3 regions of the Pseudomonas sp. 3A(2025) genome follow, and region 3 is predicted to be linked to each of the others. Evidence: riboswitches for the same ligand, from Rfam matches in the RefSeq annotation. Region 3 holds a riboswitch; each other region holds the start of a gene.

Region 1 (5,615 bases), on a different contig from region 3:
CTTGCGCCAGGCATGCGCGTGCTCGGCGTAGCAGGGCGACACCACGCCGACCTTGCCGCCGTTGCGCAAACGCGGCAGCGCCTGAATGGCCGCTTGCGAACCCGGCAGCGGCAAGGCACGGGGCGCGCTGTAGTAGGCACAAGCGGCCGCTTCAAGCCCGTCGTCGGCCTCTGGCAGACGTGCCCAGTCGCGGGCCTCGATGGCCGGGATCGGCCAGGCCCACGGCGCAATGCCGGTAGACAGGTCGAGCCATTCGGACTCGGGAATGCCATAGCGCTGCGCCGCAGCGCGCAAGCGGCCACCGTGTTCAAGCATACAATTGCGCTCCTGCGCACAGCACCAGCAGCCACAGCCAGACACCGCGCTGCACCAGTTGCCAGCCGGCTTCGATGGACTCGGCATCGGCAGGCTGGCCCTCACCCAACGGCGGCCGCTCATGCAGCTCGCCGTGATAGATCGCCGGCCCGCCCAGCTCGACACCCAGCGCCCCGGCACCGGCCGCCATCACGGGACCGGCATTGGGGCTGTCCCAGGTTGGCGCCTGGGTGCGCCAGCAGCGCAGCGCCAGACGCGTCTTGCCCAGCACCGCGTAGGTCAAGGCCACCAGCCGCGCCGGTACATAATTGAGTACGTCGTCGATCCTGGCTGCTGCCCAGCCGAAACGCTCGAAGCGTTCGTTGCGATAGCCCCACATGGCATCCAGCGTATTGCTCAGCCGATAGAGCACCACGCCCGGCGCCCCCGCAACAGCAAACCAGAACAGCGCGGCGAACACCGCGTCACTGCCGTTTTCGAGCACCGATTCGGTGGCAGCCCGGGCGACACCATTGGCATCGAGCTCCGAGGTTTGCCGGCTGACCAGATAACCGACCCGCGTGCGCGCCTCATCCAGGTCACCGCTGCGCAGTGCGGCGGCTACCGGCTGCACATGCTCGCCCAGGCTGCGCATGCCCAACGCACAATACAGCGCCAGAATCTCGACCAGCGTGCCGATGTACGGCAGCCAGCTGAGCAGCGTGATCAGCAGCGTCAACGGCACCACGGCCAGCACCCAGGCGGTGACGCCATGGCTGCGCCAGCCACGGCCGGCGGCATTGAAACGTTGCTCGATACGCTCGGCATAACGCCCGAACGCCACCAGCGGATGCGAGCGTTTCGGTTCGCCGAGCAACGCATCCAGCGCCACCCCCGCCACGCTCAACAGCGCCACACTCATGGATGCACTCCCCATTGATTTTCATACAGCAATTGTTTGAGCGGACGCGCTTGCGCCCAACCCTCGAGCACCAGCATCGGTGCTGGATAAAAGCCTTGGACCGGCCCCAGACACAGAATCGCCAGCGGCCGCGCGCCGTCCGGCATGTTCAGCAAACGGGCCAGCGCGTCGGGGTCGAACAGTGACACCCAGCCCATGCCCAGCCCTTCGGCACGGGCGGCCAGCCACATATTCTGAATCGCACATGACAAGGACGCGATGTCCATTTCCGGCAAGGTGCGCCGACCAAAGATATGTTGCTCGCGGCCATCCATCAGCGCGGCGACGATCACTTCGGCGCAGTCGTTGATGCCTTCGACCTTGAGCTTCATGAAATCATCGGCACGCTCGCCCAGTGCATGAGCGGTGCATACCCGCTCCTCTTCGACCTGCGCCTGTAACGCGGTGCGCAGGGCCGGGTCGCTGATGCGGATGAAACGCCAGGGCTGCATCAGGCCGACGCTGGGCGCGTGATGCGCGGCCTCCAGCAACCGTGCCAACAGTTCGGGCGCCACCGTACCGCCGCTGAAGTGGCGCATGTCGCGGCGCTCGGCAATCGCCCGGTACACCGCAGCGCGCTCATCGGGGCTGAATTCTGCATCGCTCATGGCTTGAACAACGTCGCTACCGCCTGGGGATTGGAGGGGAAGTAAAAATGCACATACGAGGCCGTCAGCCGGCCCTGACGATACACCGCCTCGGCGCCACGCCCGCCGTTGGGGCTCACGCCGCGGGCAATCGGTTCAAGTGCGGTGCTGGTCAACGAATGATGATAGGTGTGGCCGCGCAGCAGGCCTTCGGGCAGCTCGACGTTCTGCAAGGCCAGTGCCGCCAGGCGCTTTTGCATCACCGCCTCCCCCGGCAGCAGACCGGCCAGTTCGACGCGCACACCTTCGACATCGGTCAACGCATCGAGCAGATACAACATACCGCCGCATTCAGCCAATATCGGCTTGCCCGCCGCGTGATGGGCAGCAATCGCGGCGCGCATCGACTGGTTGGTGCCTAGGGTCACATGGTGCAATTCGGGATAACCGCCAGGCAGATACAGGCTGTCCGCTTCGGGCAGTTGCGTATCGTGGATCGGCGAAAAAAAACTCAACTCGGCGCCCATGCCACGCAGCAGATCAAGGCTGGCGCCATAGATGAAGGCAAACGCCTCGTCACGGGCGATGGCGATGCGCACGCCGGCCAGTAGCGGCTCGAGCGCTTGCGATTCGGGGGCGGCAAAGCTTACCGGTGGCGGCAGCGTGACTTCGCAGGTGCTGCCCAAGGCATGGGCCGCCGCGTCCAGACGGGCATCCAGGTCGTTCAGCTCGCTGGCTTGCACCAGCCCCAAGTGCCGGCTCGGCAACTCGATGCCGGTTTCCCGCGACAGTGCACCGTACCAGCGCAGGCCTTCGGTGAGGCTGTTTTCCAGCAGTTGCGCATGGCGTACAGTGCCGACCCGGTTGGCCAGGACACCGGCAAACGGCAGGTCGGGCTGATAGCGCGCCAGCCCCAGCGCCAGGGCGCCGAAGGTCTGGGCCATGGCGGTGCCGTCGATCACGCCCAGCACCGGCACACCGAAATGCCGCGCCAGATCGGCGCTGGACGGCGTGCCGTCGAACAGGCCCATGACGCCTTCAATCAGAATCAGATCGGCCTCACCGGCCGCTTCCCACAACAGGCGGCGGCTTTCTTCGACGCCGATCATCCACAGGTCGAGCTGATAAACCGGCGCACCGCTGGCGCGCTCCAGAATCATCGGATCGAGAAAATCCGGGCCGCATTTGAAGACGCGAACCTTGCGGCCCTGATTGCGATGCAACCGGGCCAACGCTGCGGTCACTGTGGTCTTGCCTTGGCCTGAGGCCGGGGCAGCAATCAATACAGCGGGACATTGGCGTGCAGCGTCACTCACAGCTCGATGCCCTTTTGCGCACGGATGCCAGCCTGGAAGGCGTGCTTGACCATGGCGATTTCCGAGACGGTATCGGCCAGCTCGACCAGCTCCGGCCTGGCGCCGCGACCGGTAACTACCACGTGCTGCATCGGCGGACGCGCTTGCAGGTCGCTCAGGACCTGATCCAGGTCCAGGTAACCGTGCTTGAGAGCGATGTTGAGCTCGTCGAGAATCACCAGGCCGATGGCCGGGTCGCTGAGCAATTGCTTCGAGACTTCCCACGCTGCCTCGGCGGCAGCGATATCGCGCTGGCGATCCTGGGTTTCCCAGGTAAAGCCCTCGCCCATCACGTGGTAGCGCACCTGCTCGGGAAAACGCCGGAAAAACAATTCTTCGCCCGTGCTGTTGCGGCCCTTGATGAACTGCACCACACCGCACTGCATGTCGTGACCCATGGCGCGGGCCAGCATGCCGAACGCCGAGCTGCTTTTGCCCTTGCCGTTGCCGCTCAAGACCAGCAGCAACCCGCATTCATTGGGGGAGTTGGCAATGCGCTCATCGATAATGGCTTTTTTGCGCAGCATGCGCGCCAGATGGCGTTCGTCACGTTCAGGGGATTGGTTCACACTCAGCTCTCCGCTGGGGGGCACGCGAAAGCAGACGACAGGACAGCATTGGGCCGCAGGCGCGTACCCTGTGCAGAGCATCGCCCGCCGTGATGCCGTGAAAAAGTGACAGGCCGGTCTCCGGGCTCATGAGCGGGATATCCATCCCAGGCGGTGCGCCTTCCCGGACCTGAAGACCAGTGGCGTTGGCACAGCCTCGACTCATCTACCGTTGCGGGGGCAGCGCCGGGATCGGATGGCTCCTGACCGGCTTCCCTGTTTCACCTCGCCAATCAATGATTGCAAGGCACCTGAAACAAGCGGCGAAGGGTAGAGGGTTGGGCAAACAGCGTCAAACAGTATTGAATTGAACCTCCCGGACGGCGCTTTCTCTATCCTTTAACCTCCTTTGGTTTTGCGAGATGGATCCCGGCATGCTCAGACTCGACCCGCGTTACGCACTCATTCTGCTCACCGCAGGCGGCCTGGCGGCCTGCGGCGAAACCGCCAAGCTGCAAGTGGCCGACGGTTTCGGCCCCACTCCGCAATTACCCGAGCCCAACAAGACCCTGATGCCGACGGTCAATATCGCCCCGGCCATCGGCTGGCCCGAAGGCGCTAAACCCATCGCCGCACCGGGCACTCAGGTGGCGGCGTTTGCCGAGGGCCTGGACCATCCGCGCTGGCTGTATGTGCTGCCCAATGGCGATGTGCTGGTGGCCGAGTCCAACGGCCCCGCCAAAGACAGCTCCGGTCTGCGCGACTGGATAGCGCAAAAAGTCATGAGCCGTGCGGGCGCCGGCGTGCCCAGCGCCAACCGCATCACCCTGCTGCGCGATGAAAACCGCGATGGCATCGCCGAGACCCGCTCGGTGCTGCTGGAAAACCTTAATTCGCCGTTCGGCATCACATTGGTCGACAACACCCTGTATGTGGCCGACACCGACCGACTGATCAGCTTCCCTTATGAAAGCGGCCAGACCCGCATCAGCGCAGCGCCGACCACCGTCACCGACCTGCCCGGCGGCCCGCTTAACCATCACTGGACCAAGAACGTGATTGCCAGCCAAGACGGCAGCAAGCTGTACGTCACCGTCGGCTCCAACAGCAATGTCGGCGAGAACGGCATGGACCAGGAACAAGGCCGTGCGGCGATCTGGGAAGTGGACCGCGCCTCGGGCCAGAAGCGCATTTTCGCCTCAGGCTTGCGCAACCCCAACGGCATGGACTGGGAACCGGTGACCGGCAAACTGTGGACGGCGGTGAACGAACGCGACGAAATTGGCAGCGACCTGGTGCCTGATTATGTGACCTCGGTACAGGACGGCGGCTTTTATGGCTGGCCCTACAGCTATTACGGCCAGCATGTCGACAAGCGCGTCGAGCCGCAAAACCCGGAGTTGGTGGCCAAGGCCATCGCGCCAGACTACGCGGTAGGCCCGCACACCGCTTCATTGGGCCTGGTGTTCGCCGACGGAAAAACCCTGGCGGCACCGTTCAATCAGGGGCTGTTCATCGGCCAGCACGGCTCATGGAATCGCAAACCGCACAGTGGCTATAAAGTGGTGTTCATCCCGTTCAAGGACGGCAAGCCCAATGGCCAGCCGATCGATGTGCTGACCGGGTTCTTGAACAAGGATGAAAAAGCGCTGGGGCGCCCGGTCGGTGTGGTCAACGACCAGCGTGGCGGCTTGCTGGTAGCCGACGATGTGGGCAACAGGATCTGGCGAGTGACCGCCAAGCAGTGAGACGGGGGTCGGCCGCTGCTGTCAGCGGCCGTTCTGTGCCAGGTTTTCCGGGCGAATGATGCGCTTGGCATTCAGATAGGCTTTCTGCCAATACGGCTTGCTCAGGCTGTCGAGCTTGACCG
Region 2 (5,615 bases), on a different contig from region 3:
ATGTCGGGCAGGGTCAGCTCGCTTTCCAGCAGCGCGGCGCAGGCAGCGGTGGCGGTCACGCCGGGGATGATCTGAAAGGGAATATCCAGTTCGCGCAGGCAACGAATCTGCTCGCCGATGGCCCCGTACAGGCTCGGGTCGCCGGAATGCACGCGAGCGACATCCTGGCCCTGTGCATGAGCGGATTTCATCAAGGCGACGATCTGCTCAAGGTGCAACTCGGCACTGTTGACCACTTGATGGGCGTTATGGCCCTCCAGCACCGCCATGGGCACCAGTGAGCCTGCATAAATAATGACCGGGCAATGGCGGATCAGACGCTGGCCCTTGACGGTGATCAGTTCCGGATCGCCGGGTCCGGCGCCGATGAAATAAACAGTCAATGCACACTCCGCAAGCTTGAACCAAAGCCGGCATTATCCGCTCGTGAAGGGGCTGATTGCCAAGGCCAATGTCGCCTGGCGATTTTTCCGGTACTCGATCAGCAGCCGGGAAGGGGCACCGCTCAACTGACTGGCCATGGCCAAAGCGGTGCTTTCGGCCACGCCATGACAGCCGGTGCGCTCGAATGCCAGTGCCGAACGATGGGTCAACTGGCCTTCATGCACCTGTAATTGTGCCGCGCTGAAAAACACCAGCGGCAGGTCAAGCTGCTCGGCCAGTTGCCGCAACCCCGGCTCGTCGCATTTGCTGTCGATAGAGGCCAGCGCACTGATCGCGCTGGTCTTCAGGCCGTACTCATGCAAGCTGCGCTCGATCAACGCCAACAGCACCTCGGCCGGGCAGCCCTGTTGGCAGCCCAGACCAATGGCCAATAATGGCCTGTCAGTAGTGCCCGACATGCCGACCGCGACGGAACAGCCAGGCGCTGATGGCACCCAGTGCTGCCCAGAACAGCGCATTGGTCACCAGGGATGCGACGATAAACTGCGACTCCAGCGCTTCGGGCGCCAGGCTGGCGTGTTGCTCTGGCTGTGGTGCGCCGATCACGTGCGGCACCACCAGCAAGGCAACACCCAGCAGCTTGAGCAGCGCGCCGCGACCGAAGACGATCAGCGCAAGGCCGGCGGCCGTGGCGGCGGCGGTAGAAATCCACCAGGTCTGGCGCTGGCCAAGATCGGCCGCTGCCGTGCCCGGCAATTCCGGTGGCAGCCCCAGTGTCGGTGCCAGAACGAATACCGCAAACCCGGCCAGTCCCCAGAACAGCCCCTGAACCGCACTGCCGGGGGCGCGCAGGGTATAAAGCCCGGCCAGCATCAAGGCGAAACCCACCGCGACGACAAGGTTGCCGCCGGTGGTCGACAGCAGGCGCTGCCAGCCATCTTCCGGCGACCAGGCTTCTTCGTCGTGTTCATGCACGTGCGCGGCGGCGCCCGGCTCGTGGGCGTGCTCCTGCACGGCAGGCGCTTGCTCGAAGGTTTCTGCTTCAAGAATCAGCGGTGTCAGCCACAGGCTTTGTACCAGGGTCAACAGCAGGGCCGCCAGCAGGCCGCTGAAACCGGCTGTCTGCACAATTCGCTTGAACATGGGTTCAGGTCTCAATGGCAAGGAAAGGCGGCGCTGTGCCGGGTATCGTGGGCGGCATTGTGCACCGCGTCGATGTGCGAGAAGCCGGCGAAGTACACCAGGCTGCAGCCAAGCAGAACGGCGCCAATGGCGGCGGTCAGGCGCTGGCTGAGGGTAGTAGGGGTAGCGGCGGACTGGCTGCTGCTGATGATCGACATGCTGCTTGCCTCTTGGGTCAGGGGCAGGCAAGCGCACGGACACCCGCCAGCGAGCGCTGGCAAGTATCGACTGCGCCCGCCCACCGCGGGGTGTCTGAATTCGATTGCGGGCCGGTCTCCGGGCTCACGAGGGATGCGCATGCATCTGCCAAGAATCGCCTTCCCATACCAGATGGCACAGTGGATTGACTCTTCGCTCGCTTACCGTTGCGGGGGCAGCACCGGACTTTACGCAGGCCTTTGAAACAGCCAGACGCAGCACCGGTTTCCCGTTTCACCCTGTGAAGGGCACCCGTAACAAGTTGTGTAGAAGATCATGAGGCACGGCCAACGTCAATCTCGACATTGACCTGTCTGCGGCCACTGCGTAGCCTTGCGCCCTTGAGGTTCCCTGGTCGGTAAACCCATCAGGGCTAAGACGGGAATACGGTTCAAGCCGTAGCTGCCCCCGCAACTGTAAGCGGTCATGTTCGTCGCACAGCCACTGCGCAAGCGGGAAGGCGCGCCGAGTGCTTTTAAAGCTGCCGCAAGCCAGGATACCTGCCTCAACCGAATTCTCACTACAACCGGGCGGGGTGATCCGGTGGCGATTCGCACTGTGCGCAACGCGCGCGGTGGTCGTCCTGCTTGCCCGCCGCATTGCCAAAGGGCATCCAATGAAAACGCTTGCCAAGCTTCCCGTCACCATCGTCACCGGCTTTCTGGGCTCGGGCAAAACCACGCTGTTGCGGCACATGCTCGACAACGCCGAAGGCCGGCGCATCGCGGTGATCGTCAACGAGTTCGGCGAACTGGGCATCGACGGTGAAATCCTCAAGCAATGCACCATCGGCTGCACCGAAGAAGAAGCCACCGGCCGTATCTTCGAGCTGGCCAACGGCTGCCTGTGCTGCACCGTGCAGGAAGAATTCTTCCCGGTCATGCGCGAGCTGGTCGAGCGCCGTGGCGACCTGGACCATATCCTCATTGAAACCTCGGGTCTGGCGCTGCCCAAGCCGCTGGTCCAGGCCTTTCAATGGCCGGAAATCCGCACCGCCTGCACGGTGGACGCGGTCATTACCGTGGTCGACAGCCCGGCGGTCAAGGCCGGCACCTTCGCCGCTTATCCTGATCAGGTCGACGCGCAGCGTAAGCTGGACCCGAACCTGGACCACGAATCGCCGCTGCACGAGTTGTTCGCCGACCAGTTGGCCAGCGCCGATCTGGTGATCCTCAATAAAGCCGACATGATCGACGCCGAAGGCCTGGCGGCGGTGCGTGCCGAGGTCGCCGAGGAACTGCCGCCGGCGGTCAAGGTCATCGAAGCCAGCAACGGTCGCCTGCCGCTGAGCGTGTTGCTGGGCCTGGGTGCCGAGTCGGAGCTGCACATCGACGGGCGCAAGACCCACCATGACCACCACGAAGGCGACGATCACGACGATCACGATCACGACGCCTTCGACTCGATCTCGATCAAACTGCCCGAAGCCGACGAAGCACGCCTGCTCGCGGCCCTGACGCAACTGGTGGTCGAGCACGGCATCCTGCGCGTCAAAGGTTTCGTGGCCATTCCCGGCAAACCGATGCGCCTGCTGGTGCAGGGCGTGGGCACCCGTTTCGACAAGCATTTCGACCGCGCCTGGCGCGCCGATGAAGAACGCGCCACGCAACTGGTGCTGATCGGTCAGGAACTGGACGCAGCGGTACTCGAAGCGCGCCTGCACGCGGCACTGGCTGGCTGATCCATGCACCTGCTGAGAACCCAGCCCGGTGGTTTCGTACCGGACGACAGCATCGCCGACCTCGGGCAAACCCCCGCCGAGCTGGTGATTCTCTGCAGCGGCGACTCCAGCCTGGCCTTGCTGGCCGAGGCGGCGCAGCAACTGCCCGATGATTACCCGAGCCTGCGCCTGGCCAACCCGATGCAAGTGCAGAACCACGCCTCGGTCGACCTGTATGTCGAAGAGGTGCTGCAACATGCGCGGGTCATCCTGATTTCGCTGCACGGCGGCATCGGCTACTGGCGCTACGGCGTGCAGCGCCTGCTGGAACTGGCCGCGCGCGGCGTGCAGGTGATTCTGGTGCCGGGCGATGATCGCCCGGACCCTGAATTGTCCGATTTCAGCACCGTGCCCGCCGATCAGCGCGACCGGCTCTGGCAATACCTGCGTCAGGGTGGGCTGGATAACGCCTTGAACCTGTTCAACTGCATGGCCAGCCAGTGGCTGGCACGCGATTATTCATGGCACGAGCCGCAGGCCTTGCCACGCACCGCCATCTATCATCCGCACAAGACCCGCGCCGGGCTGGCCGATTGGCAAGCCGACTGGATTGATGACGCGCCGGTGGCGGCCTTGCTGTTCTATCGTTCGCACCTGCAAGCAGCCAACACCACGTTTATCGATGTGTTTTGCCAGCGTTTGCAGGCACAGGGCCTCAATCCGCTACCGATTGCCGTTGCCAGCCTCAAAGAGCCTGGTTGCCTGACCGTGGTCGAGGACTGGCTGGACGAGGCGGGCGCTGGGCTGATTCTCAATACCACAGGGTTTGCGCAATCGAGCCCCGAAGCGCCGCACATGCGCCCGTTCCGGCGCAACATTCCGGTGATTCAGGCCATTTGCGCGCAAGACAACGAGCCGGCCTGGCAGGCCAGCGAGCTGGGCCTGGGCGCCCGCGATCTGGCCATGCACATTGCGCTGCCGGAACTGGACGGGCGCATCATCAGCCGGCCGATCAGCTTCAAGGATCTCGCCTGGCGCAGCGAGCGCAGCCAGTCCGATGTGGTCTGCTACCGCGCGCAGCCCGAGCGCATGGATTTTGTCGCGCAACTGGCGCGCAACTGGATCGAGCTGGCGCGGCGTGATAACGCCGACAAGCGCGTGGCGCTGATCCTGGCCAATTACCCGACCCGCGACGGGCGCATCGGCAACGGTGTCGGCCTGGACACGCCGGCAGCGGCGCTGAATATCCTGCAAGCTATGCAAGAGCAGGGCTACCCGGTCGAAGGTCTGCCCGACAGCGGCACGGCGCTGATCCAGCAACTGCTGGGCGGGGTTACCAACGATCTGGAAACCCTCGACCTGCGGCCTTGCCAGCAAAGCCTGGCGATGGACGAGTATCTGGCTGCGTTTGCCATGCTGCCGGCTACTAATCAAGAGGCGGTGATCCAGCGCTGGGGCCAGCCTGCAGCCGACCCGATGTGCCGTGGCGGGCGGATGATGGTCGCCGGCCTGCGCTTCGGCCTGACCTTTGTCGGCATCCAGCCGGCGCGCGGTTATCAGGTCGACCCCAGTGCGGTGTATCACGATCCCGATTTAATACCACCCCATGGCTACCTGGCGTTTTATTTCTGGCTGCGTCGTGCCTATGGCGCCCAGGCGGTGATCCATGTCGGTAAACACGGCAATCTGGAGTGGTTGCCGGGCAAGGGCGTGGGGCTGTCGGCCGAGTGCTGGCCGGATGCGATCCTTGGGCCGCTGCCGAATATCTATCCGTTTATCGTCAACGACCCGGGCGAGGGCGCCCAGGCCAAGCGCCGTACCCAGGCTGTCATCATCGACCACCTGATGCCGCCGCTGACCCGCGCCGAAACCTACGGGCCGCTGCGCGACCTCGAGCTGCTGGCCGACGAATATTACGAAGCGCAACTGCTCGACCCACGCCGCGCCCGCGAGCTGCAACGCGAGATTCTCCAGCGCGTGCGCGATACCCGGCTCGACCAGGAGCTGCAACTGGACGCCTCGCTGAATGCCGACGCCGATGCCGCCGTGTGGCTGCCGCGCCTGGACACTTACCTGTGCGACCTCAAGGAATCGCAGATTCGCGATGGCCTGCACGTGTTCGGCGAGTCGCCGAGCGGACGCTTGCGCACCGACACCTTGCTGGCGCTGCTGCGCATCCCGCGTGGCGACG
Region 3 (5,615 bases):
CGTATCGCCGGGAGCGACACGCAGAAAGTCCGGCTCATAAACCATGCTGCCGGCCTCGCCGCGGTTGAGCATTTTGACTTCATGAACCTCGGCCATGGCCTGGCTGCAAAACAGCAGGGCGAGGGACGCCAGCGTGGAAGCAATACGCATATCCAGAGTTTTCCGCTTGGTAGTCAGAGAAAGTAGTAAGTTAGAGCGCGCGCAAACGCAGTATCCGTGTGCCGTCGAACGGGTCGGTCAGCCAGCGGCCCTGTACGCCAAAGGTGCTGTGCAGGCGTTCCGGGGTGAGCACGTCATGGGGCAGGCCGAGGGCGATCAGGCGTCCGCCGTGCAGCATCGCCAGGCGGTCGCATTCCAGTGCCTGATTGAGGTCGTGCAGGGCAATCACCGTGGTTACCGGCAAGGCCTTGACCAGCCCGAGAATGCTCAACTGATGCTGGATATCCAGGTGATTGGTCGGCTCATCCAGCAGCAGAATCTGCGGCCGTTGCGCCAGTGCGCGGGCGATGTGCGCGCGCTGGCGTTCGCCGCCGGACAGGGTTTGCCAATGACGTTCGCGCAGGTGCAGCAGGCCGACGTCTTCGAGCGCCTGACGGACGATGTCGTCGTCCGCGCCGCTCCATGGCGTCAAGGCCGACAGCCACGGCGTACGGCCCAGTTCCACCGCATCGCGCACGGTGATGCTGTCGCTGGTTTCGGCCTGTTGTTCGACCACCGCCAGCAAGCGCGCCACGTCGCGACGCTTCATCTGCGCCAGCGGCTGGCCGGCCAGGTGTACGCAACCGGCGCTGGGCGCCTGAATGCCCGACAGCAGCTTGAGCAGCGTCGACTTGCCCGAGCCGTTGGGGCCGACAATGCCCAGCGTTTCACCGGGAACCACGCTCAGGCTGACATCCTGCAGCAGCGCCTGGCCCTTGATGATATGGGTCAGCGCCATGCAGCTCAGCGCCGCAGTGTCGAGCAGATGAGAGAAGGCATTCATCGCGGGCTCTTCCCCCGGATCAGGATCAGCGCAAACACCGGTGCGCCGATCAGCGCGGTAATCACCCCGACCGGCAGGGTCTGGCCCTTGATCAGCGTACGCGACAGCACATCGGCGGCAATCAGAAACAGCGCGCCGCACAATGCGCTGACCGGCACCAGCCGCGCGTGGCGCACGCCGACCAGCATGCGCACTGCATGCGGAATCACCAGGCCGACGAAACCGATGGAGCCGACAATCGACACCATCACCGCCGTCATCAGCGCGGCGCAGGTGATCAGCAGCACCTGCACACGGCGCACCGGAATGCCCAGCGAGGCGGCCGAATCGCTGCCGAACATGAACGCATCCAGCGCCCGCCGATGCCACATGCACACCAACAGGCCGGCCAGCACCACCGGCACCGCCAGCCACACCGAATGCCAGCGCACACCGCTGAGGTTGCCCAGCAACCAGAACATGATGCCGCGTGCCTGTTCGGAACTGGCTGACTTGGTGATCAGAAACGAGGTCAGCGCGTTGAACAATTGCGAGCCTGCAATGCCCGCCAGAATGATATGCCCGGCCGCGCTGGAGCCCTGGGACGAGCGGGCGAGCAGGGTGACCATCGCAAACGCCGCCATCGCACCGACAAACGCGCCGGCCGATAAAGAGATGGCCCCGGCACCCAGACCCAGCAACGCCACCAGCACCGCGCCGGTCGAGGCACCGGCTGAAATGCCCAGCAGGTACGGCTCGGCCAGCGGGTTGCGCAGCAGCGACTGCAAGACTACACCTGACAGCGCCAGGCCCGCGCCGCAGGCGGCGGCGACGATGGCGCGGGTCAGGCGGTAATTCCAGATGATGCCTTCATCGATAGGGTCGACCAGGTAACCGGCGCCCCACAGTTTATTGGCGAGGATCTGCCAGACCACTTCCATACTGATGCGGGTTTCGCCAATGGCAGCACCGGCGATCACCGCCAGCACCAGCACGACGCTGACCCACAGGGCATGGCCCAACAAGACCCATGGCTTCATTTGGATTTGTTGAACCGGTCAGCGGCGTCGGCCAGTTCTTCGATGCCGGTGAACATGCGCAGGCTGGCCTGCATGGCATCCGCGTCGATGATCACGATGCGGTCGTTTTTCACCGCGTCCATGTTGCGCGTCACCGGGTCCGATTTGAGAAATTCCAGTTTTTTGGTGTAATCGTCGGCCGGGAAGCGGCGGCGGTCCATACGTGCGATCACCAGAATGCTCGGGTTGGCCTTGGCAATGGTTTCCCAGCCCACGGTCGGCCACTCTTCGTCGGACTCGACGATGTTGCGCATGCCCAGGCTGTTGAGCATGAAGTCCGGGATGCCCTTGCGACCGGCGACATACGGGTCGATATCGAGGTCAGCGCTGGAAAACCAGAACACCGCCGACACGTCCTTGGCCTTGTTGCGGTCAACGTTGGCCAGCGCCTTGGCCAGCCGTGCCTTCAGCTCGCTGACCACCTGCTGGCCGCGATCCTGAACGTCGAAGATCTGCGCCAGTTGCTCGACGCTCTTGTAGATGGTGTCGATGCGAAACGGCTCCAGCCGCGTGCCGTCGGCGCCGACCAGGTTGTCCTTGCCTTCACAGTCGGACGGCATGATGTAGGTCGGAATCTTCAAGTCATGAAACTGTTCGCGGGTGCCGACCACGCCCTGTTTGCCGACCATCCATTCCAGCTGCACGGCCACCAGCCCCGGACGCTTGCCGATCACTGCCTCAAAGCTTGGGTCGTTGTCTGCCAGGCGCTCGACCTTGTCGTTTTGCTCCTTGAAGCGCGGCTGCACATTGTTGAACCACAACGACGTGCCGGCCAGGCGCTCGCCCAGGCCCAGCTCATAGAACATTTCGGTTCCGGCCTGGCCGATGGTCACTGCCTTGTCCGGCGCCTTGGCGAAGGTCAGCGGCATGCCGCAGTTTTCCAGGGTCAACGGGTATTGAGTGGGCGCGGCGAGGCTCAGGCTGGAAAAGCCCAAGGCAGCAAACAGGGTGGCCAGGCGAGGCAGCGACATGACAGGCGATCTCCATTCGTACAAAAGCGGGGCGCAGTGTACAGGCAGGAAATACATCGCGGCCGCTTCCCGACCGACAGGAGGCGGCAAGACACACGACCGACAGGCGCGCGCGGATGTCCTTCCCGGACACCCCGCCGGTCAGTAAAAGTGTATGTCGGCAGGTCTCCTGACTGGCACGTCTACGCCTTGCTCCGGCCTTCCCGGGTTGACCCAGTGACCTCAATGGAGCGGCTCGATGCCTACAGTTGCGGGGGCAGTTTCGTTGTCGGCGCGTGCGGGCACGGCCTGCGAATTCCCTGTTAGTTCCTCTCGGAAACCGACGGGCGGCATGGTAAACGATCAACAAACAAGTCGCTAACTGTTTGTCGCCAGCCGTTGCAGGCAATTGATCAAATGCAGGCGCATCGCCGCGCGGGCCGTGTCGCTGTCCTGATGCAGGATGGCGGTGAAGATCTGCTCCTGCTCGCGGCTTTGTGCCTCAGGATCCTGGGCATCCGCCAGCACCGGTTGATTGCCGAAGCCGGTGCCGATGCGTGGCAGGATGCTGCTGCCCAACTGGTTCATCACATCGGTGAAAAAACTGTTGGTGGTGCACAGGGCGATCCGGCGGTGGAATTCATAGTCGGCCTGCACCGTGTCGCCACCGTTGCGCACGCACGCCTGCAACTGTTGCAGCGCCTGGGCGATGGCTTCAAGTTGTTCCGGGGTGCGGCGCCGGGCGGCGAGGGCGGCGGCCTCCGGCTCCAGGCTCAGGCGCAGTTCAAGGACCGCGACGGCGTCTTCGCGGCTGCCGATATGCGCCTCTTCAAGCGTGGCACTGCGCGGTTGCGCGGCATCGACGACAAAGGTGCCGATGCCATGGCGGGTTTCGACCAGACCCTCGGCCTGCAAGCGCGACATGGCCTCACGTACGACGGTGCGGCTGACGCCGTTATCACGACTGATAGCCAGCTCGGTCGGCAGTTTTTCGCCGCTCCTGATCTCGCCCTCACGAATCCTGCGCGATAGCTCGGCGACCAGTTGCTGGGTCAGGTTCGAACGACGGCCCGAGGCCGGGGATGGTTGGTCCATATTGCTGGGTCAAGTCCTGAAGAGGTTGTGGGTGTGTTTTGTCCCGGCGTGCGGCCTATACTCGCGGCATCCGACAAGAACGAGGCTGTAATGTCCGAGCACGCCCTGACTGCGCAAAAAAACCATCGACGCCTGGCCGAGACCCTGGTCGACCGCTTTGCCCAGCGCATGCGCGACGGTGTGTTGCGCCACGGTGAAAAGCTGCCATCGGAAGCGCTGATCATGGAGGCCGAAGGCGTCAGCCGCACCGTGGTGCGCGATGCCCTGTCGCGGTTGCAAGCCGCAGGGCTGGTCGAAACCCGCCACGGGGTCGGCACCTTCATTCTCGACATGCCGGCGCCCGAGGGCTTCAGCGTGGGGCCGGCGACCATCGCCACGTTGTCCGACGTGCTCAACCTGCTGGAGTTTCGCCTGAGTGTCGAGGTAGAAACGGCTGGCATGGCCGCAGCGCGCCGTACCCCTGAAGCGCTGCTGGAACTCAAGCTCGCATTCGATGCGTTGCTTGAAGGGCCGCAGAAGTCGGGCACCACTATCAATGCCGATTTCCAGTTCCACCTCAAGATCGCCAAGGCCAGCGGCAATGCCTACCTGATCGATATCATGAAGCACCTGGGCACCAAGCTGATCCCGCGCACCCGCATGAACTCGGCCTACACCGGCCAAAGCGACCGCGCCGCCTACCTGCAAGGCATCAACGCCGAACACCGGCAAATCTATGACGCCATCGTTCAGGGCAACGTCGACGCCGCGCGTGCCGCGATGTACCTGCACCTCAACGGCAGCCGCCTGCGCCTGCGCCGGACCCAATCGCTTTAGCGCGATCAAGCCCGGCAGCGGTCGATAAATAAAATGAGCAACAGCAAGCTGAACAGAGTCGCCACTACTGAACCGCCGCGACGGGTGCCTGTGGCGCCCCGCCTGCTCCAAAAAAAGAGTGATACGCGCGGCCTCAGCCGATGCGCAGCGTGGTGTGTCCAGTAGGGAAGACTGTAAAAACGATACGAGAATTTTTCATGGCGGCCTGTGATTTTGTATTTATTCGGGGCTTTTCATAAATGTCATCATACAACTTGGTGGCGATTATTCGCTGGGCTGCGTAGCTATGTCAATAGGGTTGTGTGATGACCTTTGCGGGTTTTATCGGGTTTAGGTGGTTTCTGAGGCGGAATCTTTACAAGATGTCATACCTCGCTCCGGCTCGATGCCCATTTTGGCCAGAGCCGCTTGAAGCTCAGGGGATGGGCTGGCCCATTGTTCGCGGGGCAGGGGTTTGGACCATTCGATGATGTCGGGATGATCAAGGTCGGGCAGTGGGTAGAGCTTCCAGCGCTCCAGCACATCGATCAGCAATGTATTGAAAATGAAGAGCCCGAAAAAACCCTCCCAGAGCAGAGTCATGAACCAGCCTTTGCGCTTGGCGGCGTTCAGAACATCGTCCAGATAGGTGGCCAGAATTCCTTTTTTTCGGGAGAACCTGTCTGTTGTGTCGGTTACTGCGTCGGGACCGACTTCCATGTAAGTGCGTACGCA

The links. A riboswitch is a leader RNA that binds a small molecule or an ion and turns the genes downstream of it on or off. The one in region 3 is predicted to bind cobalamin.
Region 1: linked by a shared signal. The riboswitch ahead of cobO (cob(I)yrinic acid a,c-diamide adenosyltransferase) and the one ahead of ACYP2A_RS12210 (ABC transporter substrate-binding protein) in region 3 are both predicted to bind cobalamin.
Region 2: linked by a shared signal. The riboswitch ahead of ACYP2A_RS15595 (CbtB domain-containing protein) and the one ahead of ACYP2A_RS12210 (ABC transporter substrate-binding protein) in region 3 are both predicted to bind cobalamin.

The regions. Positions count from the first base shown of each region.
Region 1 is NZ_BAAILM010000113.1:401,997-407,611, forward strand. Features, by position in the region: gene cobD (threonine-phosphate decarboxylase CobD) at 1-315, opposite strand, end outside; gene cbiB (adenosylcobinamide-phosphate synthase CbiB) at 308-1,216, opposite strand; gene bluB (5,6-dimethylbenzimidazole synthase) at 1,213-1,863, opposite strand; gene ACYP2A_RS28465 (cobyrinate a,c-diamide synthase) at 1,860-3,158, opposite strand; gene cobO (cob(I)yrinic acid a,c-diamide adenosyltransferase) at 3,155-3,766, opposite strand; cobalamin riboswitch at 3,861-4,075, opposite strand; gene ACYP2A_RS28475 (PQQ-dependent sugar dehydrogenase) at 4,180-5,493, shown strand; gene ACYP2A_RS28480 (C40 family peptidase) at 5,515-5,615, opposite strand, start outside.
Region 2 is NZ_BAAILM010000036.1:24,256-29,870, reverse strand. Features, by position in the region: gene cobM (precorrin-4 C(11)-methyltransferase) at 1-383, opposite strand, end outside; gene ACYP2A_RS15605 (cobalamin biosynthesis protein) at 417-842, opposite strand; gene ACYP2A_RS15600 (CbtA family protein) at 826-1,527, opposite strand; gene ACYP2A_RS15595 (CbtB domain-containing protein) at 1,539-1,724, opposite strand; cobalamin riboswitch at 1,817-2,035, opposite strand; cobalamin riboswitch at 2,092-2,286, shown strand; gene cobW (cobalamin biosynthesis protein CobW) at 2,381-3,445, shown strand; gene cobN (cobaltochelatase subunit CobN) at 3,449-5,615, shown strand, end outside.
Region 3 is NZ_BAAILM010000031.1:206,426-212,040, forward strand. Features, by position in the region: gene ACYP2A_RS12195 (pseudoazurin) at 1-150, opposite strand, end outside; gene ACYP2A_RS12200 (ABC transporter ATP-binding protein) at 191-982, opposite strand; gene ACYP2A_RS12205 (FecCD family ABC transporter permease) at 979-2,001, opposite strand; gene ACYP2A_RS12210 (ABC transporter substrate-binding protein) at 1,998-3,011, opposite strand; cobalamin riboswitch at 3,154-3,350, opposite strand; gene ACYP2A_RS12215 (FadR/GntR family transcriptional regulator) at 3,369-4,085, opposite strand; gene ACYP2A_RS12220 (FadR/GntR family transcriptional regulator) at 4,176-4,901, shown strand; gene ACYP2A_RS12225 (hypothetical protein) at 5,232-5,615, opposite strand, start outside.